2 linked regions of the Cohaesibacter sp. ES.047 genome follow. The protein of the gene in region 2 interacts with the protein of the main gene of each other region in a pairwise test. Links are inferred from orthologs where the notes say so. Each region holds a gene or a part of one and is shown on either strand. Other genes may lie near its edges.

Region 1 (15,794 bases), 2.0 Mb from region 2 along the record:
GCAACACTGACACTGCCCGGTATCGCCGGTATCGTGCTGACGGTCGGTATGGCAGTGGATGCCAACGTGCTGATCTATGAACGCATACGCGAAGAAAACAATTTCGGACGTTCAACCATTGCCGCCATCGACGCCGGTTACAGCCGCGCGCTTGGGACAATTCTGGACGCCAACATTACCACCTTCATTGCTGCCGTGATCCTCTTCTCCCTTGGCTCCGGCCCTGTGAGAGGCTTCGCGGTGACGCTGGCCGTTGGTATTTTGACGACCGTTTTCTCCGCCTTCACCCTGAACCGCCTGCTGGTCGCGACTTGGCTCAAGTATCGCCGTCCGTCCGGCTTGCCCATTTGACCGACCGGAGATAATCTCATGAAACCTATTCGATTTATCCCGGATGGCACCCACATCGGCTTCATGAAGCACCGTTATTGGAGCTTCCCGATGTCCTCATTGCTCATCGTTGCCTCGATGGTGCTCTATCTGATCTTCAACCTCAACTTCGGTATCGACTTCAAGGGCGGAACGCTCATCGAAATCAAGACCGCGGAAGAGACTGCAGATGTTGCCAACATCCGAGCCAATCTAAACGCGCTAGACCTTGGCGATGTCGAGGTACAGGAATTCGGGGCACCCGATGATGTCCTCATCCGGATTCAGACCCAGGAGCCAACCGACGAACTGAGCGCCGAAGAGGCACAACAGCTCGTCGTCGATCAGGTCAAGGAAACCCTCGGCAGCAGCGTCGATTATCGCCGTGTCGAGGTGGTCGGGCCCCGTGTGTCTGGTGAGCTGGCAAGCGCCGGGACCATCTCGGTGCTATCCGCACTCTTTGCCGTACTGGTCTACATCTGGTTCCGGTTTGAATGGCAATTCGCCCTCGGTGCGGTGGTCGCAACGGTGCATGACGTGCTCTTGACCATCGGTGTGTTCGCCTTGCTGCAGATCGAATTCAACCTGACAACCATCGCCGCAATCCTGACGATCGTGGGCTATTCGCTCAACGATACCGTGGTGGTCTATGACCGCATTCGCGAAAATCTTCGCAAATACAAGAAAAAGCCGCTCAAAGAGGTACTCGACCTTTCGATCAACCAGACGCTATCCCGGACCTTGCTGACGTCCGTGACAACCCTGCTTGCGCTTGGTTCGCTCTATTTCCTCGGTGGTGAGGTCATTCGATCCTTCACCTTCGCGATGATCTGGGGTGTTTTTGTCGGCACCTATTCCTCGATCTTCATCGCGGCGCCGCTGCTCATCTTCCTCAATCTGCGTGCTGAACAGGTGCACCAAGAGGAAGAAACAGACGGATCCGGCAACGTGACAGCATCTTAGTTGCATGATTTTCAAATGGCTCAAGGGCAACAAAGACACGCCCGCGACCCCAAAATCCGAAATCGGGCAGGGCACAAACCTGCCCGATTTCGCAGACCAGTCTGACGGACACGTTGAAAACGCCGTCGCGCTGGCAGCCGGCCTTGAGATGACCGAAGTCTTCTACCCCGGCCATGACCCCATCGACTATTATGGCGATGGCGGGTTTCGATTTGGCACCATGTCCCATCAAGGCGCGCTGTTGTTCCTGCCAAGCGGCATCAGACGCTGGGATGTGGAAGAAACACCGACGCTTCAGAGCCTCGCGGCTTTGATGAAGGAAAAGGACGAGATCGAAATCCTCCTCATTGGCACTGGTAAGACACTGACTCCACCCGACCCCGCTCTTTGCAGCGCCATTCGCGCCGAAGGCATCAAGCTGGATATCATGGACACCGGCGCGGCTGTTCGCACTCTCAACATCCTGTTGTCAGAGGATCGTGCCGTCGCTGCTGCTCTCTTGCCAGTGGATTGACGGGAGGGCGAGGTCATGGCACGGATCGACCATAGGAATGCGACCGATCCATCTTTTGCATTTTGTCAGACCGAGGTGAAGCGAACCGATCCGCTCGCCCATTTCATTGCGTTGGTCGCGCCGGATGTGCATCGCCCCGCCCTGATGGTGCTTTATGCCTTTCTTGCAGAGATTGCCCGTCTATCTCAACAGATTTCGGAACCCGCTATGGGTGAAATCCGCCTACAGTGGTGGAAGGATACGCTCGAAGCGACTGCAACGGGGGATACTCAGGTACGAGATGCGCAAGGATGTGGCGCAGCCAATATCGGCCCACTTGCCTCGGCAATCCGATCCGTGATCAGGCAATATCAATTGCCACTGGCGACTTTTACGCACATTCTTGAAGCGCGACGGTTCGATCTTTACAACGACCCGATGCCGGATCTCGCTGCCTATGAAACCTATGCCGGGGAAACAGGGGCGCTGCCGCTCATGCTCGCAGCGCAAATTCTCAATGACGGCAAGCCGCTCACCTCCATTGCTGATTTGTCCGGACATGCTGGCATGGCAATCAGCCTGTCGAACCATCTCTACAATTGGCAGCGAGACGCAGGCCATCAAAGACTGTTCCTGCCAGTCGAGGTATTTTCGCGTTATGGGCTATCCACCAATGATATTTGGGCAGGAAAACAAGAGACCGCACTATCTAGCGCAATCAGAGACTTGTGCCAATTGGCTGACGCGCATCACAGCAAGGCGATAGCCTACCTCCGACCCGCAAAATCGGAAGGTCAGGCGCATCTGCTGCCTGCCTATCTCATGCTGGCGCCCGCTGCTCTCCTGCTCAAAAAACGAGAAAAAGCACCTCTCGCTGCGCTCAAAGTCCCCAATTGGCGGCTTTATGCGAGCGTCGTCCGCATGGCCGCTTTAGGCTAGTGCATCAGACATTGCGATCGTGTCAAGCCAGACACGAACATCCTGCAAGGCTCGGTGGGTCTGGGCCTTCTTCTTGGAAAGCTGCTTCTCAACACCGCGCATCTTGGACCCATCCTCTCGCCGCCGCGAAAACTCTGCAGGCGGGAAAAGGCCGAAATTGACGTTCATCGGCTGGAAGGACCGTCGACCACCATTTGAATCGATCAGATGCCCACCCGTGATGTGGCCAAGCAGCGCGCCAAAGGCGGTGGTTTCAGGCGGTGGCAACAAATCACACCCATGGATTTCAGCCGCGATGAACCGTCCCGCCAACAGGCCGATGGCGGCGGATTCCACATAACCCTCGCAACCCGTGATCTGGCCAGCAAAGCGCAGGGATGGGCGCGATTTAAGGCGCAGGGTCTCATCAAGCAGCTTGGGTGAATTGAGGAACGTGTTGCGGTGAATGCCGCCCAGCCGGGCAAATTGCGCCTCTTCAAGGCCGGGAATCATGCGGAAGACCTCTGCTTGCGCGCCATATTTCATTTTGGTTTGAAAGCCGACAATGTTGAAAAGCGTGCCCAGCTTGTTATCCTGACGCAACTGCACAACAGCGTATGGATCTTCATCGGGCTTGTGCGGATTGGTCAAACCAACCGGTTTCATCGGACCGAAGCGCGGCGTTTCATATCCCCGCTCCGCCATCACCTCAATGGGCAGACAGCCGTCGAAATAGGCCGCCTTTTCCCAATCCTTGAATTCGGTTTTCTCTGCTGCCAGCATCGCTTCGATGAACGCGCGATACTCATCTTCATTCATGGCGCAATTGATATAGTCCGCGCCCGTGCCGTTTGGTCCCTTCTTGTCGTAGCGCGACTGAAACCAGGCCTTGTCCATGTTGATTGAGTCAAAATGAATGATCGGCGCAATCGCATCATGAAAGGCAAGGGCTTCTTCGCCCGTTGCCGCAAGGATCGATTGCGACAAGGCTTCGGACGTCAGCGGTCCCGTTGCCACGAGACTGAGGCCATCATCCGGGTCGGGGAGTGAATCCACCTCGCCGCGCTCGATCGCAATCAGGGGATGGGCATGAAGTTTCTCGGTGACAGCTTCCGAAAAAGCCTCACGCGCAACGGCTAAGGCCCCCCCTGCGGGGATCGCATTGGCATCAGCCGCCGTCATGATCAGGGACTGCGCCTCCCGCATTTCCTGATGCAGAAGGCCCACGGCATTCGCTTCATGGTCATCCGAGCGGAACGAATTGGAACACACGAGTTCGGCGCAATGGTCCGTCACATGCGCATCCGTCGACTTTACCGGGCGCATTTCGTGAAGGACGACCGGAATGCCATGGTTTGCAAGCTGCCAGGCGGCTTCCGAACCGGCAAGGCCGGCTCCGATAATCGTAACGGGTCTGTTGGATTGCTTCACCTTGTCCGGTCCTTCCGATTGCATGAGTGCATTGTCAAAACACGCGAGAAAAGCTGTTCTGACGAAATGGGACTACTACCACTCCTACATCAAAATTCAAGACCGCGATGCCCTTGAAACCCGCCGATTTGCAATTGGCAGGAACAATTCGAAGTGATATCTCAGTTAGAAATTCTAACCAGCCAAGGGATTCGCAAAAAATAATGGTCGCCATATCAAAGTGGAACAGATCCTTGCTCGCCCTTATCGTCGCAACAGCCCTTGGCAGCTGTGCAACACAAAAGTCGGATTCGCCCGATCGCTGGATCAAGACGATGAACAATCGTCCGGTGACCAAGTCGACCATTTATGTCTGTCACGCCTTCGGTTGCAAACTCAAATATGCATTCCATCCGACAAAAAAGGACATCAGAAAACTTAAGCGCATTCTTGCACGGGGTAAGAGAAGCCCGAAAGCAGAGCGCAAGGCCATCGGCAAGGCTGTCGTCTGGTTCGAAAAGCGTGTCGGCCCGGCAGTCGGATCCGACAAGGACAAGGGCGGCCTTGATATGTACAATTCCGGCGTGCCCGGCCAAATGGATTGCATCGACGAAGCCAGCAACACCACATCCCTTCTCGTCTTCGCGCAAAAGCACGGTTTGCTGACACACTACAAGTATCAGGCCCCCGTCGCTCGCGGCTTTTTTCTGGATGGTCGCTATCCTCACGCAACAGCCGTTATCAAGAACAAGAAAAGTGGCAAGCGCTACGCGGTCGACAGCTGGAAGTTCGACAACGGTGTCTTCCCGGTTATCAAGCCACTTGACGTCTGGTTGAGCGAGTCAACTTCCTCCTGATCAAAAACACCATCCAGCTGTTTTCACCCTAGTGTACCTTACTGTGACAACAGAAGGCACGGTTTCTCATGCGCATCGCCATGATGTGCAAGGACGGTTTGACATGCATGCAGTATGCAACCGCGGCAGAAACTGCGCCAGTTCCAGGATTGCTGGAGCCATGAATTGGAAGGGGATGGTCTGAAAAGAAGAAAGCCCACCGGGGGAGGAGGTCCGGTGGGCTTCTAATGGTGTTCCAAAACGGGGAGGAGACGTTTTGAAACTGTCCAGACTTCTGGGAGGAGGTAGAAGTCTGAATTCCTGAATTTTATCGTCCGACAGATCTGCGAGAGATCTGGGTAATGTCAGCGCGGCTGATGCCGACTTCTTCGAAATCGCGGCTGCTCAAACGGCTAAGCTCATCGACTGTGTCACGGTAATTGCGCCACTGACGATAGCTATGAATAACATTGTCAATCATCATCTATCCTCTAGTTAAGATGTTTAACTCAGTCGTGGTACAAGTTCGTTCTTCTGCGAGATCTATTCGCTAGACGCCTAAAACACTCGCCTCGCTTCGTTGAATTGATATATAGCGCAAAATTTTTTAATGTGCATTGCAAGATAATGCATAGCTGCCTTGCAACTCATGCAATTTAAGAATGGAACTTCATGCCGCCCCATCAATTTCACATAGCGGAAAATATTATCTCTTTAATTCAGTGGTTTAAAACGAAACCACCGAAGAAACGCATTGGGCGCAAATCGGCCAAATTATATGCAGTTATACGTATGTGCAGTTTGTCAAGCTCATAAAGTGGCAGTTTTAACGGAGAAATACCTAGGCATCGAGCTATGCGAAACAGGGAAAACACCACTTTGGTGCGGCGCACAACGACAAGTGAATCGCCAAATTGCCGTGCATCACAGCGCAAGGGTTGAAGAAAAGCAGAACCTGCCGCCCAGCATGCATCAAGCGCATCGGATCAGGCGACAGCATAAGGTCACGCACTTATATTAACCCGGTCGAGCGACCGAAAAACCCGCCCTCGGCACTGACTGGATAAGTATTTCTCTCGAGTCCTCGAATGCATGGCACACGCATTGGCGGGGGGAGGCGCGGTCAGACCATCTTGCGGTCAGACCTTTTTCCGGCGGTCGCGCATCTCCTTGAGGAAGACCCCGGTGTAACTCTGTTCAACCGCCATGACATCGCCCGGTGTCCCTTCGGCGACGATCTCACCACCTCCATCTCCACCCTCTGGACCAAGATCAAGAATCCAGTCGGCAGTCTGGATGACTTCGAGATTATGCTCGATGACGATAACCGTATTGCCCTGATTGACCAGCTCATGCAGGACCTCAAGCAACTTCGCTACATCATGGAAGTGAAGGCCCGTCGTCGGTTCATCGAGGATATAGAGGGTTCGACCGGTCGAGCGTTTCGATAGCTCTTTGGAGAGTTTCACCCTTTGGGCCTCGCCACCCGACAGGGTGGTGGCCGGTTGGCCGACCTTGATATATCCCAGCCCCACACGCTGGAGCGTGACCATCCTGTCGCGTACCGACGGCACCGCCGAGAAGAAATCCGCAGCTTCATCGACGGTCATGTCGAGAACATCAGCAATGGATTTGCCCTTGAATTCCACTTCGAGGGTTTCGCGGTTATAGCGATGCCCCTTGCAGACGTCGCAGGTGACATAGACATCGGGCAGAAAGTGCATCTCGATCTTGATCACCCCGTCGCCCTGACAGGCCTCGCAACGCCCACCCTTGACGTTGAAGGAAAAGCGACCGGGCGCATAGCCCCGCGCCTTCGCTTCGGGCAAGCCAGCAAACCAGTCCCGGATCGGCGTGAAAGCGCCCGTATAGGTCGCCGGGTTCGATCGCGGCGTCCGCCCGATGGGCGATTGGTCGATATCGATGATCTTGTCGATATGTTCCAGCCCCTCGATCCGGTCATGCGGGGCGGGCATGTTGCGCGCCCGATTGAGCTTCATCGCAGCGCCCTTGTAGAGCGTATCAATCAAAAAGGTCGATTTGCCGCCGCCGGACACACCGGTCACGCACGTAAACGTCCCGAGCGGAATCGAGGCTGTGACATTCTTGAGATTGTTGCCGCGCGCGTTGACCACCTTGATGGCCTTGCCTTTCTTGCCCTTGCGCAGATCGTTGTCGACGCTGATTTCCTTGACGCCGGAGAGATACTGCCCCGTCAGGGAAGCCGGGTCGGCCATGATTTCAGCTGGGGTGCCTTCACTGACGATCCGGCCACCGTGAATCCCGGCCCCAGGCCCAACATCAATCACATAATCAGCCGTCAGCACCGCATCCTCGTCATGCTCGACAACAATCACCGTGTTGCCCAGATCCCTCAGATGTTTGAGGGTCTCCAAGAGGCGCGCATTGTCGCGCTGATGCAGACCGATGGACGGCTCATCAAGCACGTACAGCACACCGGTCAGACCGGACCCGATCTGGGAGGCAAGACGAATGCGTTGGCTTTCACCGCCCGAAAGCGTGCCAGAGTTGCGCGACATCGACAGATAGTCGAGCCCAACGTCATTGAGAAAGACAAGGCGCTCGCGGATTTCCTTGAGGATCCGTTCGGCAATCTCGAACTGCTTGGGTGTCAGCGTGTCCGGCAACTCGTTGACCCACCGCCGCGCCTCACGGATCGACAGGCTCGCGATCTGCGAGATGTGACGCCCGTCCAGCTTGACTGCAAGCGCCTCCGGCTTCAGCCGGTGCCCATCACAGGCCGAGCAGGGATGGGTTGATTGATACTTGCTGATCTCTTCCCGCGACCAGTTGCTTTCGGTCTCGCGAAACCGGCGCTCGAGATTGGGGATCACGCCTTCGAACGGCTTCTGGGTCTTGTAGGACCGGGCACCATCGTCATAGACGAACTGGACCTTTTCCTTGCCGGTGCCGTAGAGAAGGACTTCCTGCGCCTTGAAGGAAAGCTGTTCCCACGGCACGGTCAGTGAAAAATCGTAATGTTTGGCGAGCGCATCGAGGGTCTGGCGGTAGAAGGGAGATGTGCCCTTGGCCCAAGGCGCAATCGCGCCATCCTTGAGACTAAGGGACATGTCCGGAACGACCAGCTCCGGGCTGACTTTCAACTCGCTGCCGAGCCCATCACAAACAGGGCAGGCACCAAACGGGTTGTTGAACGAGAACAGCCGTGGCTCGATCTCGGAGATCGTGAACCCTGAGACCGGGCAGGCAAACTTTTCGGAAAAGGTGATCTGCCTTGGCTCACCGTCTTCGGTCTTTTCGTCAACCAGCTCGACCACCGCGAGGCCTTCGGCGAGTTCAAGACTGAGTTCAAGCGAATCAGCCAGCCGTTTCTCGATGCCTTCCTTGACCACCATCCGGTGCACGACGACATCAATATTGTGTTTGAATTTCTTGTCGAGTGTCGGCAACTCGCCGTCATCATACATCTGCCCGTCGATCCGAAAACGCGTCAGACCGCGTTTGACCAATTCGGCCAGTTCCTTGCGAAATTCACCCTTGCGTCCGCGAACGATGGGAGCCATCAGCAAAAAGCGGGTTTTCTCGGGAAGCTCCATCACCCGGTCAACCATCTGGCTGACCGTCTGGCTTTCAATCGGCAACCCGGTCGCCGGGCTGTAGGGAATGCCAACACGGGCATAAAGCAGGCGCAAATAGTCGTAGATCTCAGTGACCGTGCCCACCGTCGAGCGCGGATTGCGCGAGGTGGTCTTCTGCTCGATCGAGATGGCGGGAGACAGGCCGTCAATCTGGTCGACATCCGGCTTTTGCATCATTTCCAGAAATTGCCGTGCATAGGCCGACAGCGATTCTACATACCGGCGCTGGCCCTCTGCATAGATCGTATCGAACGCCAGCGAGCTCTTGCCCGAGCCTGACAATCCGGTCATGACAACCAATTGATCGCGCGGAATATCAACGTCGACATTCTTCAGGTTATGTTCTCGGGCACCGCGAATCGAAATGAACTTGTTCGAAGAAATTGCTGGCTTATCCATATCGCTATCTATCAATTTATCGGTCGAACGGTTGAACCGCTCGTCGTATGATTGGTCGTTCGGGATGGTACGGTCGTCGGGCTTTGCTTGGATCACCGGGTGATCCCTCAGACCCGTTTTATGGCCTTCCTCTCCCATATAGGGTTATAAATTGCAAAGACAATCAGGCTTCAAAGGTGATTCCGGTGCACGCATACTAGCGTCTGGCCTAGCTTTTGTACACACTTTGTTCTACAATCATGCACAGCGGGTCAGATGGAACACCGCACCATTGACCCAACCAAAGCATGGGGATTGAACCAATCCCGTATGGAACTGTCGTCCAATCCCGCCTATGCTGACCTCCAACTCAACGTCAGCTCGAAAGGCGACGGACAGAAGCAGACAAAGGACAAACCAATGGCCGGAAGCGTCAACAAAGTCATTCTCGTGGGCAATCTGGGTGCTGACCCCGACATTCGCACCACGCAAGACGGCCGGAAGATCGTCAACCTGTCGATCGCAACATCCGAAAACTGGAAAGATCGCAATTCCGGCGAACGCCGCGAGCGCACCGAATGGCACCGCGTTGTCATCTTCAGTGAAGGGCTTGCCCGTGTTGCGGAGAGCTATTTGCGCAAGGGTTCCAAGGTCTATGTTGAAGGCCAGATTCAGACCCGCAAGTGGCAGGATCAGAACGGACAGGATCGTTATTCCACGGAGGTCGTTCTACAGGGCTTCAACTCGACCCTGACCATGCTCGACAACCGCAATGAAGGCGGCGGCAGCTTTGCCGGTCAGCAGAACAACGATTTCGGCGGGCCGGGCAGGAGCTTCGCCAGCGAGCCGCAAGAAGAATCCTATGGCCGGCAATCCAGCCCAAGCCAGCCATCGAGCAATTTCCGCGACGAAATGGACGACGACATTCCATTTTGATTGATACCAACGGCATTTAATTCTGACCTTCTTGAGCCCATTTTCTCATACCTATTGAATGGATGATGGTTGGGTTGGCGGAGAGGCTCTTCCATGCTTGGCAACCAGCATCAAGAATGGCGGCATAGTCTTCGAAGACCCGATTGGACAGGAAGGTACCGCGCAGATACTGCCAAATATTCTCAACTGGGTTCAGTTCCGGTGATTTGGAAGGCAACAGGAGGATGGTGATATTCTTGGGCACGTTGAGTCTGCTTGTCGTATGCCATCCGGCACGATCCATCAGCACCACGGCATGAGCGCCGCGCGCCACTGTCCTTGAGACTTCTTCGAGGTGCATTTGCATGGCCTGTGTATTTGCAAAAGGCATCATCAATCCCGCGCCAACGCCACGCGCTGGACATATTGCACCGAACAGATAGGCATTTTTATATCGCTGATCGGCTGGCAGACGTGGTCTGGTTCCCTTTTTTGCCCATAGTCGGGCCAGTCCATTCTTCTGACCAAGCCTAGCCTCATCTTGCCACCAAATCTCGATGGGCTTGTTCTTTGGCAAATGGCCTACATGCGCTGCCAACGTTGCGGAGAAGTTTTTTTGAAAGCATCAATGACTTCAGGCTTTTGTTCTGGATGTTGAGGTCGACCAGATATGCGCACATACCCCATGCGGCGCAAAAGATCCCGTACTCCACGTTCCTTGTAGGAGACCCCAAACCGCTCTTGGATCACACGCACCAGATCCTGGCTACGCCAGACAGAGACGCCGTCCTTCTCAGGATCAGGACCGGTTTCAACGATAGCAACAAACTCTTCGAGCTGTTCTGGGCTCAAGCGCATGGGAGCGCCGGTTGCTTTGATGTCGACAAGACCATCGGTGCCTTGCTCATTGAAGCGAAGAACCCAATCTCGCAAAGTCTGGCGGTCCATACCGCCGACTTTGGCGGCATCAGCACGGTTCATGCCGTCATAGACAGCCGCAATGGCCAGTAGGCGGCGGCTCTGTTTGGCATTGCGGCATCCTTTGGCAAGACGGCGCAAACTATCGGCGTCAAAAGCATCGCTAAGAATCAAAGCGGCAGACATGGCAAAATCTCCTTTGCCATGTTGAATCACGCCAGTGCTAAAAATGGAATCCCTAAAGAGTCAGAACTTCACGCCCTTGGTATGACTGCCGATCTTGATCGAATGATCGCAAAATACAAGAAACCCGGCTCGAAAGCCGGGTTTTTTCGTAGGTCCACCAGTGCAAATGCAGGACTACACGGGATCGTCAAATAGTTTGGCGACGGTCTCATGATCCTTGTGCGATTGTGCCTCGATGAAAAGGCGACGGATCTGGGGAAACCGCTCCCGGATATGCTCCTCAAGATCAGCGATGACGCTTTCAAGTTTGGAGACCTGCATCGTGTCTTCAAAGTCGATGCTGAGCGTAACAAGGATCTCCTTGGGACCGCGGTGCAGTGTCCTTAGTTCGTTGACCATGGTCACGGACGGATGCGATGAAGCGATGGACCGAATTTCCTGCTCCATCTCGTCCGAGGCAGCCTCGCCGATCAGCAAGCCCTTGGTCTCATAGGCAAGCAGGAAGGCGGTACACGCCAGAATGATGCCAATGACAATCGAAGCGGCGCCATCCATCCACGGGATGTGGAAATAGTGCGAAATGGAAATCCCAACGGCCGCCACGAAAAGACCGAGCATGGCTGCGGAATCTTCAAACAGAACCGTAAAGACCGTCGGATCCTTGGATTGACTTACCGCTTCCAGCCAGCCCATCTTGCCCTTGGTGGTGCTGAACTCTCTCAAAGCAATCCACCAGGCCCATCCCTCGAAACAAAGCGCAGCCCCCAGAACCACGAAGTTGATGGTTGGGTCACCCACGGGATGCGGCTCAAGAACCTTGTTGACACCCTCGTAAATCGACAAGCCAGCACCAACCGCAAAAATCAGCAGTGCAACCACGAAAGCCCAGAAGTACAGCTCGGCGCCATATCCGAACGGATGCTTCTTGTCAGCCGGTTTTGCGGCCTTTCTCATACCATAGAGTAACAACCCCTGATTACCTGTATCGACGAGCGAATGAATGCCCTCGGAGAGCATCGCGGATGATCCCGTAATAGAGGCTGCTATGAATTTCGTCAGAGCAATCAGGCTGTTACCCGCAAGGGCCGCATAGATTACTTTTTTTGATCCGTGGGAAGCCAATACCAGTCTCCTTGAAATGCCTCGGTCAGATGAAATGTCACATAACGTTAATACCGGATGCCAAGCCTGAGGAAAACAGCCAAAATCACGCTTAGCCCTTTGACAATTCCTTATAATTCTTATATTCGTATTTTCTAATATTACAATTCACCGTCAGGAGTGAACCGCAATGTGCAAGGCACAGACACCAAAAGGCAAGGCATTTCTCTCTGCCTGCCTATTCGTTCTCACCGTGACCGGTTCAGTTGCGCATGCCGCCGACTTCACTGTCACCAAACAGGCCATCGAAGACAAGAAGGCCGTTTACGCAACCGTGGAAAGCACAGATTCCATTCCAGCGAGGGTGCGCACCGCCGGAACAGTCACGGAATTGACCGTAACCGAAGGCAGCTTCGTGAAAGAAGGGGAAACCATTGCGGTTGTTCGCGATCCGAAGCTGGATCTGCGCATCGATGCGATTGAGGCGCAGATTCGTGCAGCCGAACGCGAGATCGACAACATCAAGACCGAAAAGGCAAGAGTTGACCAATTGTTCAAGCGCGGATCGGCAACCAAATCGAGGCTTGATCAGGTCAACACCCAGCTTGACGTCGCCAACAGTCGGCTCGAAGCCTCCGAGGCCGAGCGTGCCGTAATCGTCCGCCAACTCGAGGAAGGGGCCGTACTGGCACCTCAGGCCGGGCGCGTTCTGGACGTCCCCATCACAGTTGGCTCGGTGGTCATGAACGGCGAGGCTGTCGCGACCATCGCCCGGGACAACTATATTCTGCGCCTGTCTCTGCCTGAAAGGCATGCGCAATTCCTCAAGAAGGCGGATATGATCGAAATCGCCGAACGAGGAGCCAATTGCGACGGTAGTTGCACCCGACGCGGCGAAATCGCCAAGGTCTACCCACAAATTGCGGATGGCCGCGTTCTGGCAGATGCAAACGTTGAGGGGCTTGGCGACTATTTCGTCGGCGAGCGCATTCAGGTGCGCATTAAGGCTGGATTGCGGGACACCTATCTTGTGCCTCAGGATCTGGTCTTCACCCGCTATGGTGTCGATTTCGTACGCCTCAAAGAACCGGATGGCACCAGTTCCGAGATCGCGGTCCAGATTGGCCAGGTCCATCATCAGGATGGCAAGCCGATGATCGAGATCCTGTCCGGCCTTGAAGCCGGCGACGTGCTGCTCGAGCTCTGAGGATCAATCATGGAAACCAAATCCAAGCATCTGGGCATCTCGGGCAATCTGGCTCGAAGCTTCATCACGTCCCCACTGACACCGCTTCTGCTCATAACGTCCTTTGCCTTGGGACTTGTCGCCCTGATGGCGCTCCCGCGTGAGGAAGAACCGCAGATTTCGGTGCCGATGGTTGACATTCAGGTCCGCGCGGACGGCCTCAAGGCCGAAGATGCGGTCAAGCTCATTACCGAGCCGCTGGAGACGATTGTTAAAAGCATCGATAGCGTCGAGCACGTCTATTCCAACTCCTACGACGACCGTGTGGTTGTCACAGCCCGTTTTCTGGTCGGCACCAGTTCCGATGCTGCCGTGTTGCGTGTTCATGACAAGATCAACGCCAATCTGACGTCCATCCCCGTGGGCATCCCGCAGCCATTGATCATTGGCCGAGGCATCGACGATGTCGCAATCACCGTGCTGACGCTCTCACCGGACAAGACCGTCGCTGATCGCTGGAATGATACCGCTCTTTATAATATTGCTGACGAATTGCGCGTCGAACTATCCAAACTGGACGATATCGGCCTGACCTATATTGTCGGCGGCCAGACCGACCAGATCCGCGTCGAACCAGACCCTGAAAAGCTGGCGCTTTACGGCATCACCCTGCAACAGCTTGTGGGCAAGGTTCAGGCGGCCAACACCTCGTTCATGGTCAGCAATCTGCGCGAAACGAATACGAGCCTTCCGGTTGCCGTCGGTCAGACCCTTCATGGCATCCCAGACATCGGCCTGTTGCTGCTCACCTCCCGAGACAATCGTCCCGTCTATGTCAAGGACGTGGCAAAGGTTGTCGTTGGCAGCAGTCAGACCGATCATCGCGTCTGGCATCTCACGAAAAAGGATGGGGGCGGCTTTAATCGCATGCCTGCGGTTTCGCTTGCCATCGCCAAACGCAAGGGTGCCAACGCGGTCGATATTGCGCACGCCATCGAGGATCGCGTCTCCGAACTCAAGGGCCAGATCATTCCCGACGGCGTCAGGGTTGATGTCACGCGCAACTATGGGGAAACGGCAAACGAGAAAGCCAACGAGCTTCTCTATCATCTTGGTCTTGCGACTATTTCGATCGTCATTCTGGTCAGCATCGCTATCGGCCTGCGCGAAGGCATCGTGGTCTTCATCGTCATTCCCACGACCATTCTTCTCACGCTCGCTGCCGCCTATCTGATGGGATACACGATCAACCGCGTTTCGCTCTTTGCGCTCATCTTTGCCATCGGCATCCTCGTTGATGACGCGATTGTCATGATCGAAAACATCTCCCGCCACTGGGCAATGGGAGACGGTCGTTCCAAGATTCAGGCCGCAATCGAAGGCGTAGCCGAGGTTGGAAACCCCACCGTGATCGCAACACTGACCGTCGTGGCAGCGCTTCTGCCCATGATGTTCGTCTCGGGCATGATGGGCCCTTACATGAGCCCGATTCCCGCGGTTGCTTCCGCTGCGATGGTATTGTCCTTCTTCGTTGCAGTGATGCTGACGCCATGGCTGATGAACATCTTCGGCAAGCCCGGCCACAGCGAAGACAGAGACGGAGGCATTCTCGGTCGCGCCTATCGCCTGATCGCCCGCCCAATTCTGTCGGGCAGGGGACGGTCATGGGCCTTCCTGCTCATTGTGGGCGGGGCGACCATCGCCTCAACCCTGCTGATCTACACCCAGCACGTCACCGTGAAGCTCTTGCCTTTCGACAACAAGTCCGAACTGCAGGTCATCGTCGATCTGCCTGAAGGGGCAACGTTGGAGGCAACAGACCGCACTCTGATGGAAGCCGCTCATCGTCTGGACGACATCGAGGAAATTCTCTCGATCCAGTCTCATGCGGGAACAGCAGCGCCCTTTGGCTTCAACGGTCTTGTGCGCCACTATTTCTTGCGCGCCAATCCAGAGCAGGGCGACCTGCAGGTCAATCTCACCGAGAAGGGCGAACGGGAACGCTCCAGCCACACCATCGCACTTGAGATCCGCGAAAGACTGAAAGATTTGCCCGTAGTGGACGGCACCAGCATCAAGGTGGTGGAAGTCCCACCCGGACCGCCGGTTCTATCGACACTGTTGGCAGAGATCTATGGTCCTGATCCGGAAACCCGTCGCGCCGTGGCAACCGAAGTGCGCAAGCTGTTCGAAGACGTCCCCTTCATTGTTGACGTCGATGACAGCTTCGGCACCCCCTCGGACCGGGCCCGCATCCGCATCGATCAGGACAATCTCGAATATCATCAAGTCGAACAGGGCGATGTCTACCAGACCATCCAATATTATTTGAATGGTCAGGTTGTCGGCTATTCCCACAAGGGAGGCGGGCGTCGTCCAGTTGAGATCGCGGTCAAACCGAACAGGTCCGATCTGACGCTGTCCGAGCGGCTACTCACCATTCCCGTGCCGCAAAACGCCATCCCCGGCAATCGCGGTGTCGTCGAAATTGGTGATGTTGT
Region 2 (15,535 bases):
GATGGGCAATCCCGCATCTGGCCCTTCAAGCGCATGCATTCGCGCCAGCCCTATGACGCGGGCACAAACAAGTTTGTCTATAACCATGTCTTCGGACAGGACGACACGGCACTCTGGACCAATTTTGACTGGAGCAAATCGGTGCCTGCGGCCATGGATTACATCGGCAAGGATTTCTCAGGCGAACTCGGCTTTGTCGATACCTTCATGTACTGGCCGATCACCCACATGGTTGCCCCCAAATCACAAGCCGTCAAATGCACCGAATGTCATGCCAACCAAGGCCGTCTTGATGGGATCACCGGTGTCTACCTGCCCGGACGGGATTCCTTCCGGTGGCTTGATTTCATCGGATATGCAGTCTTTGGCCTCACGCTGCTTGGCGTCTTGATCCACACACTGCTGCGCATTCTCTTCCGCAACCGCGACAAAGAGGCATAAGGAGACGCCCCATGACTGACATCCCTTCTCCAACCTCTGGTGTGCCAATGCCCGATCCGGCCAGAAAATCCACTCCCGGCAAGCACTCTCCGAACAAGCGGCCCCCAAACAAACGTTCAGTGAAGATCTACACACGCTACGAACGTTTCTGGCACTGGTCGCAGGCGCTGCTGATCTTCATCCTCGCCCTGTCAGGCTTCAACCTGCACGGCACGCTCAGCTTTGTGCCCTTCCCGCTAGCAGTGATGATCCATACCTTCGCGGCCATCACGCTCATCGTGCTGTGGCTCTTCACCACTTTCTGGAATTTCACCACCGGTCAGTGGCGTCATTATCTGCCCCAGAACAAGGGCCTGTTCGCGGTGATCAAATTCTATGCGTGGGGCATCATCTCAGGCGCACCACACCCCTATGCCAAAACGCTCAAACGCAAGCAGAATGCACTTCAGTCGCTGGCCTATCTCACCTTCATGGTGATCATCGGCCCGGCGCTCTGGCTCACCGGCATCGCCTATCTTCTTTATAATCTGTGGGCGGAGTTTGACAGCAGCCGGCAGCTCTTCTCGGCCGTTGCCTTCCTGCACACAGCCGCCGCCTTTGCAATGATCACCTTCGTTGTAGTCCATGTCTATATGACCACCACTGGCAAGACAGTGTTTCACTATATCCGCACCATGATCACCGGCTATGAGCATATCGAGTTGACCAAGGCCGAAGAAGCCTATCTCGAAGAACAGGAACCCGAACTCCTACGACATCCCAAAGGGTGAGCCATCTCCCTTACAAAAGGAAAAGCCGCCCTGATCACTCGGGGCGGCTTTTGAATTTTTAAAAGGGAGAAAGAATGCTTCAGGGGCGAACGCCAGGTTGAATGAACCGGTCTACCAGATCAGAATGCAGATCCCGGCTTGACGCCAAACTTTTTCATGATCATGGCCGCCGGGCAGAACCCGGTGAAGGCCGACTGCAACAGGTTGGCACCGATAAACACGGTCAACCAGACAAACAGCGGATGCACGAACATCGTCAACACGACAGAGAGAAGAACCATAAAGCCCGCAAAGGCAAACACAGCACGATCAAGACACATGGTCGAAGACTCCATAATTAAGTACTTTCTAATATTCTTATATTAGTATTTAACAGTTGTAAAGGGCCTTCACCTCCGTTCATCCCGCTGCGACAATTTGTGACCTGCCTCACAGGCTCCAGTACCGGCAACTGATCCAGCCACAAAATGGTCACACGATGGCACCGGGGCCGCCCGAATTGCCCCAAAACCGCGCCTCAATCCCGTGACACTGTTTGATGACCATCAACACTCTTTTGCGGGAAGAAAAAAGAGATGCGACAGACCAAATCCAAAAGGAAAGCGGGAGAACGGGAGCGGCACTTCGTCGAACTCGGCCCCAAGAAATCCAATCACGAGCAATCCATTTCATCGGCATTCAAGATCTGGATCGGCGCTTATGCAGCAGCCGTATTGCTGGGCCTTCTCATCGTGCCTCATGTCGCCCATTCAGCTCCGATACCAAACGCAGAGCAGATCCGGGCGCAGGCGGGCCAAGCGCCATCGGCACCGCTGATCAGGCCCGATGACATGCAGTCTGGCGGGCTGCTCTTCAAGTCCAAGGAGGAAGGCCGCTATATCGAAGCCCCCAAGGTCGCCACCGACATCAAGCTCGATATCACCGGACCAGTGGCTCGAGCTGTCGTCACCCAGAAATTCGCCAACCCCAGCGACGCCTGGCTCGAGGGTGTGTACGTGTTCCCCTTGCCGGACAATGCCGCTGTCGACCGCATGAAAATGAAGATTGGCGAGCGCTTGATCGAAGGCATCATCAAGCCAAAGGAAGAAGCCCGCCAGATCTACGAAACCGCCAAACGCGAGGGCAAGAAGGCGAGCCTTCTCGAACAGCACCGCCCCAACCTCTTCACCAATGCGGTTGCCAACATTGGCCCCGGTGAATCCATCACCATCCAGATCGAATATCAGCAGACCATACCGCGCAAGAATGACGAGTTTTCGCTTCGGGTTCCTCTCGTCGTTGCCCCGCGCTACAATCCGACCAACCTGCCACTCAAACCGGTCATGGACCTTGAAGCCAATCAGTCAGAAAGCATGACAGGCTGGGGCAACACGGATCCTGTGCCGGATCGCAAGGCGATCACTGCCCCGGTTCTCGATCCCGAAAAACACCCCAAGACCAATCCGGTTACCCTCTCTGTCGATCTCAAGCCGGGGTTTCCAATCGAGAACGTCGTCAGCCACTATCATGACGTGACAATCACGCCCGGCGAGGATAACCGCGTCACACTGACACTCGGAAAAGACGCGGTTCCCGCCGACAAGGATTTCCAGCTCACATGGACCGGCAAGCCGGGCAAGACGCCCAATCTGGGCCTCTTTCACCAGACCCTGACGCCCGACACTTCCAAGACCCAATCAGAAACCGCCAACGACGAACCTGGCAATACCGTCACCGGTGAAGACTATCTGCTTGCCTACATCACGCCACCTTACAAACTGAGCCAAGAGCTCGCCGTTCCGCCACGCGAAGTGGTTTTTGTCATCGACCAGTCCGGCTCCATGGCAGGCCCTTCCATCAGACAAGCCAAGGCCAGCCTGATCGAAGCGCTCGGCCAGCTCAAGCCGCAAGACAAATTCCAGATCATTCGGTTCAACAACAAAATGGCCGAGCTTTTCGCGACCCCTCGTGAGGCCACCCCGGAAGCCATCGATCTGGCCCGCAGTTGGGTCAAAGCCATCAATGCGGACGGCGGAACCGAGATGCTGCCCGCCATGATGAGCGCGCTCAAGGATGGCAATCCCGATTCTGGCACCCTCAGGCAGGTGATTTTTCTCACCGACGGGGCCATCGGCAATGAACGCCAGCTTTTCGAAGCCGTCAAATCCCAAAAGGGACGCTCGCGCATCTTCACCGTTGGCATCGGCTCGGCACCCAACAGCTTTTTCATGTCCCGTGCCGCTGAAGTGGGCCGGGGCACCTTCACCCACATTGGTGACGTGACCGAAGTGAAGGACAAGATGGGCAAGCTCTTCACCCAGCTCACCAGCCCTGTTGCCACGGACCTGAAGATCGAGCTCGAAGGTGGCGAAGGCGTTGAAGCCTCGCCAAGCGCCCTGCCCGATCTTTATCGCGGTGAGCCGGTCATCATGGCCATCAAGGCTGCAAAGCTCGGCAAGACCCTCAAACTCACCGGCCGCTTCAACAACCAGCCGTGGTCCATGTCAGTCGACATCACCAAGGCCGCACCGTCCAAGGCCATCGACACACTCTGGGCCCGCGGCAAGATCCGCCAGCTGGAGAATGAGCGGTTGCTGTCCAATGACTATGCCTCGATCGACAAATCAATTGAAGCGCTCGGCCTCAAGCATCATCTGGTCACGCGCCTCACCAGCCTTGTCGCCGTCGACGTGACCCCGTCCCGTCCGGCAGAGGAAGAACTCGAGAGCAAGAAAGTGCCGCTCAACCTGCCCGATGGCTGGGAGTTCGACAAGGTCTTTGGAGAACAGGCTGAGGTCACCGCCGATACTGCCGCACCGATGCAGGATCCATCCGTTGCCCCCACGCCGGGGTCGGTCTCCCGCACACTGAAGCAGCGCTCGAATACGGCAGGGTTCCTCAAGGACACCAAGCAGCTTCTGGCAACGACAGCCGCCCCCGCCAAGCGGTCGGCACAGCTGGCCCTCGCACCAACCGGAACACAGCAGATCAGTCTTCCCAAGACGTCGACGGCATCGAACCTGATGATCCTTTTGGGAATTGCCATGCTGCTTATCGCAGGAAGCCTTCTGGCATGCCTGCAATGGCGACGGATCAAACCCAGCTCGAGTTGATAAGCATCACGAATATCAGCATCACGCGAAAGAGACCCCGTCTTTCGCGTGATGCACAAACACAAACCATCAGTGAAGAACGGCGCCCCGACGCGAAAGGCATCAAAGCTTGCGTAAACAGAAATCCAGCTCCTCCGGCCTAAACAGACCAATCTTCGCGACAAGCCTTCTTCTGGGCCTCATAGGGTGTGGCCTTGTGGCGTGGGGCCTCTGGATTCCGGCAAAGGCGGAGCTGGCGCAATATCTACTTGAGCGGGCCTGGCAGCAGGGTCGCGTCTCCGGCAAACCGGTCAAGGCATGGTCATGGGCTGACAGCTGGCCGGTCGCCCGCCTGACCATCCCATCGCTTGATTTCGAAGCCATCATCCTGAGCGAGGCCGGAGGCGAAAGCCTTGCATTCGGGCCCGTCCTGCTCAACCAATCCGCACCGATTGGCAGCAATGGCACCAGCATCATTTCGGCGCACAGGGATACCCACTTCAAGGCAATGGCGCAATTGAAACAGGGCGACTTCGTCACCGTTGAAACTCTTGATGGCAGCCGCGACACCTACCGGATCGAAAGCTTGCGCACCGCGCGCTGGGACCAGTCCGGCCTCAGCCCAAATGGCATGGAACCGCGCCTTGCCCTTACCTCCTGTTGGCCGTTCGACGCCATTACACCGGGTCCAATGCGGTTCATTGCCGAAGGATCTCTGGTCAAGAAAACCGCCCGGCTGACCGCATCGCAGTGACAGGTAACGGGCTGAACTCAGACATTCCGGAGCCCAGATCAAAAATAATTTGATTGCTCATAATGACAGATTGGCCTAAAACCGGGTCTCCGCGCCACACCTCCGCTGGCCGCTTTTCCACCCACTGAATGACAGGTGCTCAGATGTCCCGCTGGACCGCGAACCTATTGATGATACTGGCCGCCTCCATCTGGGGTGCAGCGTTCGTTGCCCAATCAACGGCCATGGACTCCATGGGCCCGCTCGGCTTCAACGGCGCTCGTTTTCTGCTCTCTGCCCTTGTCGTGGCTCCCTTTGCCTGGATGGAATTCAAGCGCAGCAAACAGCGTCTGACGCGCTCCGGCTACATCAAGGCTGTGCAGGTTGGCATTGTCTTTTTCATTGCCATCACCACCCAGCAATATGGCTTCTATACCACCTCGGTTACCAATGCAGGGTTCCTGACCGCACTCTATGTGGTGCTGACACCGATCATGGGTATCGTGATCTTCCGGACCATGCCAAGCCCCTTGATCTGGCCGATCGTTGCTCTGTCCATGACCGGAGCCTACTTGCTGACTGGCAGTCTTGAAGCCATGCGTGTCGGTGATTTGTTGATGGTTATCAGCGCCCTTTTCTGGGCCTTGCAGATCATCTTCATCGGTCGTCTTGTCACTGAGCAGGGCAATCCCGTGATGATCGCGACAGTCCAATTCTTGACGACAGGCATCATCGGTGCCGTTGCGGGTTTGTTTCTCGAACCGATGCAATTGTCCAACTTTAGCGGGGCCTGGATGGAGATTGCCTATACCGGCATCCTCTCCGGTGGCCTGTCCTTTACACTGCAGGCCATCGCTCAGCGCTACACGCCACCGTCCGATGCCGCGATCCTTCTGTCGAGCGAGAGCCTGTTTGCCGCTATATTCGGTGCGCTGCTGCTGGGTGAACGCCTGTTCCCCACGCAGATGCTCGGCTGCGCCCTGATCTTCTCCTGCATCCTGCTCGTTGAACTGCTGCCGCTTGTGCAAAGACGCTTTGGCCGCAAGCGTGCCAATCAAGCAGCCTGAACCGTCAAACGCCGCCACCCCCACAGGCACAACAAAAACCCTGCCCGGAATACCCGGACAGGGTCTTGATCATTCGGTCACGAAGGCAAGCCCTGATCAGGATTTGATCTTCGCAATGTCGAGGAACTTAAGCACCGCGCGTTCGTAATAGGGCTCGGTTTCTCCTTTGCGGATCTTGCGCAGGAAATACTTCTCAAACGCAATCTTGGCCAGATGCACCCATTTGCCCTGCCCCGAATAGTTGGTGTTGCGGGGCGGAATCTGAGGCATTGCCACAAAGGCCAGCCCGGAGTCGCCAAAGTCGGCCAGACAGATGGCGTTCCACGTCGCTTCGTGGGTCGGCTCTTTGCCTTTTTCGATCTCGGCCATGTTCTGCGCTGCAGCCGTGACCATGGATTCGATCATATAACCGGTCTTGGGAACGCCCACAGGCACAGGGGTCTTCTCGTAAGGCGGGATGGCAATGCACACGCCAATGCCAAAGATGTTGGGATATTTCGGATTGCGCTGATGCTTGTCAACAATCACGAAACCGCGCGGATTGACCAGCCCTTCGATGCCTTGCAAGGCAGGAATGCCCCGGAAAGCAGGCAGCATCATTGAATGCTTGAAAGGCAGCTCGTGCTTGGTCTTCGGCTCGCCATTCTCATCGCATTCGGTGACATGCATGACGCCTTCTTCGATCTTGTCCACCTTGGCGTTGGTGATCCATTTGACGGTGCGATCGCGGAACGCGGATTCCAGCATCCCCTTGGTATCGCCAACCCCGCCAAGCCCGAGATGACCCACATAGGGCTCTGAAGTCACAAAGGTCATCGGCACCTTGTCGCGGATCTTGCGCTTGCGAAGGTCGGTGTCAAAAATCATGGCCGTTTCATAGGCCGGGCCATAGCAGGATGCCCCCTGAACCGCACCAACCACGATCGGGCCGGGATCCTGACAGAAGGCCTCCCACTTCTCAAAACCCGCGGTCGCATGGTCCACATCGCAAACCGAGATCGTGTTGCCTTCCGGCCCCAGCCCTTCAATTTCGTCAAAGGCCAGCTCCGGTCCGGTCGCGATCACCAGATAATCATACGAGATGCTGCTGCCATCGCTAAGGCCAACCGAATTATTCGCCGGATCAAGGCTTTCAGCGGAGGCGCAGATGAACTCCACCTTGTTCTTGGGCAAAACAGTCGCCAGATCGAGTGTGATGTCTTTTTTGTCCCGCCAGCCGACAGCCACCCAGGGATTGGACGGGGTGAACTGGAAAAACGGCTTGTTCGAAACAACCGTCACCTTGTCGGTCTTTTTCATTTCCTGCCGGAATTCATAAGCAGCGGAAAGACCGCCAAGACCTCCACCCAGTACCACTACATGCGTCATTTCTTCCTCCTAAATCCGGCTCCTCCTATATGCTGGCTCTTAAAACAGGAGCCAGCCCCAGCCAGATAATTAATACATATTCTAATATTAGAATGTTTTAATACACTAAACTATTGATCATTGGGCGAATGAACGCGGGGCCTTTTCCGAGCGTCCAAACGCAAGAGTTTTCTTTTGCACCCCCTTCTTATTCCCTATTTGTTCCCTTATATTGAGGACTCACGCGAACAACCAATCCCCGGACGGGCATCAGGGCACAAGAGCGACAAGCATGGCGTCAGACAAGCGGAATAAACCGGACAAGCGCAATCAACCGGGACTGGGTGAAGCACCGCAGGCATCCTTTGATGCGGTCCCGATGCCGGACTCGATCGCCGATTGGGCCGAAGACATCACCAAAACCGCCGAAGCAACGGCCTCTGATACGGCAAAGCCGAAAAGCCCGACCACCAAAAGCAAAGCAGCGACAAAACCCAAGCGCAGCCCAAAGAAGGATGAGCCGAAAGCCAGCGCCCGGGATCGCGCCGCCGGTGGTCTCAATCCTGTTGCCGGCCTCGATATCTCGCTGGAGAAGGCCGAGGAACTGGAACGGGTCACCAAAGAGCGCAAGAAGGCCCAGAAGAAAAAGCGCAAGAGCGATGATCGCTCCGGCGTCACAGAAACGGTGCGCGCGCTGGAATCGCTCATTGAGCATGGCCGCCCGGAATTCATGGATGCCGAACCCTGGCGACCCCACCGCCCGGAACGCCCGGAAAAGTCCGAAGGTGGTTTCTCCTTTGAACTCAAGACCGACTTCTCACCTGCGGGCGACCAGCCGACCGCCATTGCCGATCTTGTTGAAGGCATCAACGACGGCGAAGCAACGCAGGTGCTCTTGGGGGTGACCGGCTCTGGCAAGACCTTCACCATGGCGCACATCATCGAGAAGACCCAGCGCCCTGCCCTGATCCTTGCGCCCAACAAGACCCTTGCCGCCCAGCTTTATGGCGAGTTCAAGAGTTTCTTTCCCAACAATGCGGTGGAATATTTCGTATCCTATTACGATTATTACCAGCCCGAAGCCTATGTGCCGCGCACGGACACCTTCATCGAGAAGGAAAGCACGATCAACGAACAGATCGACCGTATGCGCCACTCGGCAACCCGCTCCCTGCTTGAGCGCGACGACGTGATCATCATCGCCTCGGTCTCCTGCATTTACGGTATCGGCTCGGTCGAGACCTACACTGAGATGAGTTTCAAGATCGAGGTTGGCGACGAAATGGATCAGAGCCAGCTGATGGCCGATCTCGTCGCGCTGCAATACAAGCGCAACGATATGGCCTTCCAGCGCGGCACCTTCCGGGTCAGCGGCGACAGCGTCGAGATCTTCCCGGCCCACTATGAAGACCGCGCCTGGCGCATTTCCTTCTTTGGCGACGAGATTGAGGAAATCAAGGAATTCGACCCGCTCACCGGCCAGAAGATGGACGAGTTGGAGATGGTCAAGCTCTACGCCAACTCCCACTATGTCACCCCCCGCCCGACCCTCAATCAGGCCACCAAAAGCATCAAGAAAGAACTGGTCGAGCGCCTTGAAGAGCTGGAAGCCCATGGGCGCTTGCTCGAAGCACAGCGGCTCGAACAGCGCACCCGCTATGACCTCGAAATGCTCGAAGCGACCGGCGTCTGCCAGGGCATCGAGAACTATTCGCGCTATCTGACAGGGCGGCTGCCGGGCGAGCCGCCGCCGACCCTGTTCGAATATCTCCCCGACAATGCCCTGATTTTTGTCGACGAGAGTCACGTCACCATCGGTCAGCTCAACGCCATGTACCGGGGCGACTTTCGCCGAAAAGCCACGCTGGCGGAATATGGCTTCCGCCTGCCAAGCTGCATGGACAACCGCCCCTTGCGTTTTGAGGAGTGGGACGCCATGCGTCCGCAGACCGTCGCCGTGTCGGCAACCCCAAGCAACTGGGAAATGGAAGAGGCGGGCGGCGTGTTCGCCGAGCAGGTCATTCGCCCCACAGGCCTCACTGACCCGATCATCGAAATCCGCCCGGCCAAGACGCAGGTCGACGATCTACTCGGCGAAGTGAAGGAAAAGGCCAAGGCCGGCTTCCGCACGCTTGTCACCACCCTGACCAAGCGCATGGCAGAGGACCTTACCGAATATCTGCACGAGCAGGGCGTGCGGGTGCGCTACATGCACTCTGATGTCGATACCATCGAACGCATCGAGATCATCCGCGATCTGCGCCTTGGGGCCTTCGACGTGCTCGTTGGCATCAACCTCTTGCGCGAGGGTCTCGATATCCCCGAATGCGCGCTCGTGGCCATTCTCGACGCCGACAAGGAAGGCTTCCTGCGATCGGAAACATCGCTCATCCAGACCATCGGTCGCGCCGCCCGTAACGCCGAGGGCAAGGTCATCCTCTATGCCGACCGCATGACCGGCTCGATGGAACGCGCCATTGGTGAGACCAACCGCCGCCGCGAAAAGCAGCTCGCCTACAATGAAGAACACGGCATCACGCCAACGACGATCAAGAAGAACATCGGCGACATTCTCGGCTCGGTCTACGAAAGCGACCATGTCACCGTGGACAAGGGCCTCGCGGAAGATGTTCAGGCCGGGATCGGGCACAATCTCGAGGCCCATATCGAGGATATGGAAAACCGCATGAAGGAGGCCGCAGCCAACCTCGAATTCGAGGAAGCGGCAAGGCTCAGAGACGAGGTCAAGCGTCTACGCGAAACGGAACTGGCCATCGCCGACGACCCTCTCGCTCGCCAATCGAGCGTCGAGGACAAGGCGGGCAGTTATGGCGGGGCCAAGAAGTATGGCACATCGGCCAACCTGCCAAAGAACAGCCGCATCAAGCAGCCCGATCTCGACGACATGGGCCCCGGCACCGACCGGACCAGACCCAAGGGTGCCAGCACCGCCTCAAGACCAAAGCGCAGAAAGAGTTGATCGGCGGAACACAGAAAACTAGTTCGACAAGTATACCATTTATGGGAGAGTGGTTGGATAGTACGAAGGCCTAAAAGGCTATCGGTACAGTTAGGAACAGAGCAGAAACACTCCTAGCTGTATGCCCTTGGAGTCCTCATGCGAATCAGGCAAAGTAAAAGCCGGTACATCTGAACCATGTACCGGCTTAACTGTAACCGCAGTCAGCTAGGCTGCGTCGTGAATTCACCACGCTATTTTGATGGAATGCGTGGGAGACGTCAATGCTTCGCTGGCTCTTTTCAAAAGGAAAAGCCAGAGAATGGCAACTATACACCCTTTGACAGGGGTCAAACTGAATGAAGTTGAAATCGAACGCAAGGCTCTCAACTTCGAAGAAGCAGTAACAGCGCACTTGATGCGTATGACGGGCGAAAAATACAACATCATCGCCCAACACCTCGGCACCAACACCCATCGTTTGGGAGAGGTTTTCCGAGAAGAGGTACACCAGAGCGCTAAGCAAGTAGCCTCCCAACTGCTCACCACCGCTGCTGAATGAAACACTGCCCCGCCAGACCAATCTGGCGGGGCTTTTCAATTTGTAAGTTCAGCTCTCTCTGACACCCTACCCGATGACAATCTCGGCCAGCAGAAAGCCGACCACGGACCCGGTGATCACCGCCACAAGGCCAACCGCCATGAAGGAATGGTTGAAATACCATTTGCCGATCTTCGTGGTGCCCGATACATCGAAGTTGACCGTCGCAATGTCGGTCGGATAATTCGGAATGAAGAAATAGCCATAGACGGCTGGCATCAATCCGATCAGCAGCGCCGGTTCCAAGCCAAGCCCCAGACCAACCGGCAGCATCATGCGCGCCGTCACGGCCTGCGAGTTCACAACAACAGAAACGATGAACAGGGCCAAGGCAAAGGTCCATGGATATTACGTCACCATATCAACGATACCGGCCTGAAATTGCGGCATGGCATATTTGAAATAGGTGTCAGACATCCATGCAATCCCGAAAATTGCAATTGCGGCAACCATGCCCGACTTGAACACAACGCCATCAGGCACGGTGCGTGGTTGGGTCTTGGTTGCCAGCATGATGATACCGCCAAAGCACAGCATCATCATCTGGATCACAACAGACATGCTGATCGGCTTTTCGGCACCAGCCACGGTTCTCACCTCTGGCACCATTGCAATGAATACGCTGGATTCTGTCGCAATTCTGCAACAGCGCCATGTTGCGATCACACTCCCATCCATAGGACGGACACCAAGACCCCCTGCCCTCTTAAGTTTGCCACATCTGGTTTGCAATCTGTGATACACTCTACCAGGAGTGCATTCTTGCATAAGTTGAGATGATAAGGGGCAGGCCATGCAATATTACCATCTTCGTTATGATTTCAGAAACAAGCAAGACCGCGCGCGCGTCATTGAAAATCTCAAGCGCTTGAGAGAACAGATGACGAAATCTGTCCCCGCCAAGGACAGCGAGCGAACCCTGTTGTTGGCGACATGGAACCTCCGCGACTTCGACGCAAGCAAACGCTATGGCAATGGCCCTCGCCTCAAGGAGAGCCTCTATTACATCGCCGAGGTGATATCCCGCTTCGACTTTGTCGCCGTTCAGGAAGTCAACGAACTGGGCGAGTGGAAGCAAGTCATGCGCCTTCTGGGCGATCACTGGGATTATATCTGCACGGATGTGACTGACTATAAGTTGGGCGGCAATGGCGAGCGCCTACTCTATGCCTTTGACCGCCGCAAGGTTCAGTTCCGCAACATCGCAGGTGAAATCGTCCTACCCAACAACATGCTCGTCTCTTCGGTGACTACCGAGCTCGACGGCGCCAAGCTCTATTCGGGCAAACAATTCCGCCGCACGCCTTTCCTCGCCTCCTTCCAGTCCAACTGGTTCAAGTTCGACATCTGCACGGTGCACATCTATTACGGAGCCGGCAGCGGGGCAAAGCTTAAGCAGCGGATCGAGGAAATAGAGCGCATCGCCAAATATTTCGGACGCCGCGCCGACGCCGCCGAGAAAGACGGCAAAGCATTGATCCTGCTTGGGGATTTCAACATAGTCCACCCCGACCACAAAACCATGAAAGCACTGGAAGACCATGATTTCAAGATCCCCAGGGCACTTAATCGCCCGAGCAATCTTGATATGACCAAATATTACGACCAGATAGCCTTTCGCGCGCACCAGAAGGTTCTCGATTTCATCGACACACCGGATCCTGCCCAAGCAAACGCAAAAGCCGGCATTGTCGAGCTGTTCAGCGCCGTCTTCCGCGACGGGGACTTTGATCAGTACAAGGACAACGCCAGCAAGACCACCAGCGGCAAGAAGGTGCTGAATGGCACCTCCAACGATCACGAGACGCTGGAAAGCTACTATGAGGAATGGCGCACGTTCCAGTTTTCCGATCACAAACCCATGTGGGTGTGTATCGATTCTGACGATGCTGATGAGTATCTCGACTTGATCAGCTCTGAATGAAGACCTCACACCAACTGTTGCACAACAGCAACAGCGCAGAGGAATGGCACAATTTGGCACGATTACGCCATTCCGACCACATTCTGGCCGAACTGGATATCCATACGAACCCGGTTACCGATTACCAAGACCCAACCAAACCGGAGCGGCGGGAAGAAAGACGACCACAATGAAACGACTGACCACTGCCATGCTGATTTGCGCCAGCATGCTGTTCCTAACCGTTCTTAAAGACGTTGCCCATGCGGACGAGGATCGTCAATGCGGCAAGGCTTCCTGGTATCAGCTGACCACCAGAACCGCGTCGGGCGAATATGCCGACCCGGAGAAAATGACTGCGGCTCATCGCAAGCTCAAATTCGGGCACGTGATCGAGGTGGAGAATATGCGCAACGGCAAAAAAGTGATCGTTCGTGTCAATGATCGCGGCCCGTTCATCAAGGGCCGCATTCTTGACGTCAGCCGCATCGCGGCGCAAAAACTGGGCTTCATCCGGGCAGGAACCACGAAAGTCTGCTTTCGCATCCTCAAGTGAAGCCGCTGGGCATTAGTCCTTTTTCTTGGCGCTCTTGCCGCTGATCAAAGCTCTTAGGTCTTCAACCTTGTCATTGACCAGCCATCCATAATAATTTTCACGCGGCCAGATCCGCTTGCCTGACTGCTTTATTTTTCGGCGCAAGGCATGCGCCCGTTCCTGCGGACTTCCAACATTGTAGAGCGTCGCCGTGATGCCGGGATTTTTCGAGATATCCATCCCCGCGACATCGCGATACTCATCAATCGATTTGCGGATCAACGCTGCCATGAAGGCAAGCGAAATGTCCGGCTCCATGATGGCCTTGTACACCTCGGCGGCGTCATTTTCGTCGAGCTTGCGATAGCCGGATTTCTTGTGCACCAGATCGGAGAGCTTCAACGCGGTGAGCGGATTGATCTGTCCAAGTCCAAAGGTCTGGCCACTGTAAAAAGGCTGGAAGAAGACCTTGCTGAAGCGATCTTTCGGAAAAGCCTTTTCATCGACCGTCTTGCCCATGAATTCCTTTTTCCAGACGGCCTGTCGACAGCCCCAGAGATCATAGGATTCCTTGATATCCTTACAGTCTTCGAACTGTGGTCGCTCCAAAAACTCCTCGATGCTTTCCCCTTCATATTCGAAGCGGAAGCGGCTGCCGGTATACATCGCGGCCTTGGCATAATAGGTCTGAAGGTGGTCATAGACATCGATGTTGTAGGTGTGCTCCCCCACCAACGCCCCGACCATGTGGATCGGATCGATATCGTATTTCTTGGCAACCTTCTTGATTTTGGCCAAGAGCTTACGATCTGTCGCGAGCAATTCGCGCACCTTCTCGTATTTCTTCTCGAAGCTCGATTTGCTGGACCGGGTCCTAAGAAACGATGATCGGGGGATCTTGGGCTGTGTCTTGAAGCGGTTCCCCTCGGGAACGGTATAAACGCCTTTTGCTTCTGCCCGTTCCATCTCCAGAACGGGGGCTGCAACAAGCAACATCAATCCGAAAACAAGTCCAAACTTCACGACGTCCCCCCCACGGGCTTTCCAACTGGTCGAAATAAAGGAAACCAGAATAGTCATTATTAATCGCAATGGCGGAGCAAGTCTATTCTTGCTTTTTGCCAAACCGTTGCAGAAGTCCTGAATGCGTCACGCGCCGTCAAGCGGCATTTCCATGGCATAAAGCGCATCCGTGAACTCATCCATTTGTTTATCCAGCAAGGCACGCGCGTCCAGAAGGCCCTTGTTGTAGAACACCGGCCCCAGCGTCCTCGCCAGATGATCAAGCAGGAACTCTGCTTCAAAACGCCCAAGATCCTGATCGAGTTCCTTGCCGAAATACGCCTGAAGCATCTGCGATAGATGCGTCTTCTCATCGTGCGTGAACTCTATTCCAGCCATCTCATCCCCTATTCAATTTTTTGTGAAACAGACACGGCTGCCTCAGAGATCCTGAAGAAAGGGATTGTTCCGGCGCTCTTCGCCAATGGTGGAGTGATTCCCGTGCCCGCAAATGAAGGCGACATCATCCCCGAGCGGCAGGATCTTGTCCCGGATCGAGGCAAGCAGGGTCGCATGATCCCCACCTGGCAGATCGGTCCGTCCAACCGAGCCGTTAAACAGGACGTCCCCCATAATGGCAAACTGCGCATCGGCATTGTAGAAGACCACATGCCCCGGCGCATGACCCGGACAATGCAACACATCAAAGGTCATACCGGCAATGTCGACGGTGTCGCCCTCGACCAGCCAGCGGTCTGGCTCGACCGGCTTGGCAGCAGGCACCCCGAACTGGATCGCCTGATCGGCCACCCGCTCCATCAACATCCGATCCGCCTCGTGCGGGCCTTCGACCTCCACATCCAGCGCATCGCGCAATTCCGCCGCGCCGCCGACATGATCGATATGGCCATGGGTGATAAGGATCCGCTCAACATCGATTTTCTCATGGTCGAGCACTTTCAGAATCTGCTCGACATCTCCGCCCGGATCAACCACGACGCCCTTGCCGGTTTCCTCGTCCCAGATCAGCGTGCAATTCTGCTGAAAGGGTGTTACGGGGATGATTGCAACTTTCATTCTGATATCCTGCTCAAACTGGAATGGAA

The links.
Region 1: the proteins of uvrB (region 2) and uvrA interact in binary tests that used the Escherichia coli proteins (3 or more experiments, as listed by UniProt). The link is inferred for Cohaesibacter sp. ES.047 from one-to-one orthologs.

Annotation. Positions count from the first base shown.
Region 1 is NZ_LT907844.1:3,919,205-3,934,998, forward strand. Bases 5,929-9,394 are described here. They hold uvrA (excinuclease ABC subunit UvrA), read right to left. Parts: upstream 9,009-9,394; coding sequence 6,129-9,008; downstream 5,929-6,128. Outside these bases: CPH65_RS17880 (Mth938-like domain-containing protein), read left to right, coding at 1,337-1,846; CPH65_RS17885 (squalene/phytoene synthase family protein), read left to right, coding at 1,862-2,764; methylenetetrahydrofolate--tRNA-(uracil(54)-C(5))-methyltransferase (FADH(2)-oxidizing) TrmFO, read right to left, coding at 2,756-4,198; CPH65_RS17895 (hypothetical protein), read left to right, coding at 4,378-5,010; CPH65_RS17900 (DUF1127 domain-containing protein), read right to left, coding at 5,318-5,470; CPH65_RS17910 (single-stranded DNA-binding protein), read left to right, coding at 9,408-9,923; CPH65_RS17920 (cation diffusion facilitator family transporter), read right to left, coding at 11,181-12,128; CPH65_RS17925 (efflux RND transporter periplasmic adaptor subunit), read left to right, coding at 12,298-13,314; CPH65_RS17930 (efflux RND transporter permease subunit), read left to right, coding at 13,324-15,794. UniProt on the Escherichia coli protein: The UvrABC repair system catalyzes the recognition and processing of DNA lesions. UvrA is an ATPase and a DNA-binding protein. A damage recognition complex composed of 2 UvrA and 2 UvrB subunits scans DNA for abnormalities.
Region 2 is NZ_LT907844.1:1,910,155-1,925,689, reverse strand. Bases 7,403-10,609 are described here. They hold uvrB (excinuclease ABC subunit UvrB), read left to right. Parts: upstream 7,403-7,721; coding sequence 7,722-10,409; downstream 10,410-10,609. Other genes in these bases: CPH65_RS08785 (NAD(P)/FAD-dependent oxidoreductase), read right to left, coding at 7,403-7,450. In the rest of the region: CPH65_RS08815 (tetrathionate reductase family octaheme c-type cytochrome), read left to right, coding at 1-441; CPH65_RS08810 (cytochrome b/b6 domain-containing protein), read left to right, coding at 453-1,211; CPH65_RS08805 (DUF2892 domain-containing protein), read right to left, coding at 1,331-1,531; CPH65_RS08800 (marine proteobacterial sortase target protein), read left to right, coding at 1,787-4,303; CPH65_RS08795 (class GN sortase), read left to right, coding at 4,413-5,036; CPH65_RS08790 (DMT family transporter), read left to right, coding at 5,180-6,082; more of CPH65_RS08785, read right to left, coding at 6,179-7,402; CPH65_RS08775 (hypothetical protein), read left to right, coding at 10,711-10,950; CPH65_RS08765 (endonuclease/exonuclease/phosphatase family protein), read left to right, coding at 11,870-12,913; CPH65_RS08760 (septal ring lytic transglycosylase RlpA family protein), read left to right, coding at 13,083-13,448; CPH65_RS08755 (DUF1402 family protein), read right to left, coding at 13,461-14,423; CPH65_RS08750 (DUF2164 domain-containing protein), read right to left, coding at 14,577-14,828; CPH65_RS08745 (MBL fold metallo-hydrolase), read right to left, coding at 14,871-15,506. UniProt on the Escherichia coli protein: The UvrABC repair system catalyzes the recognition and processing of DNA lesions. A damage recognition complex composed of 2 UvrA and 2 UvrB subunits scans DNA for abnormalities.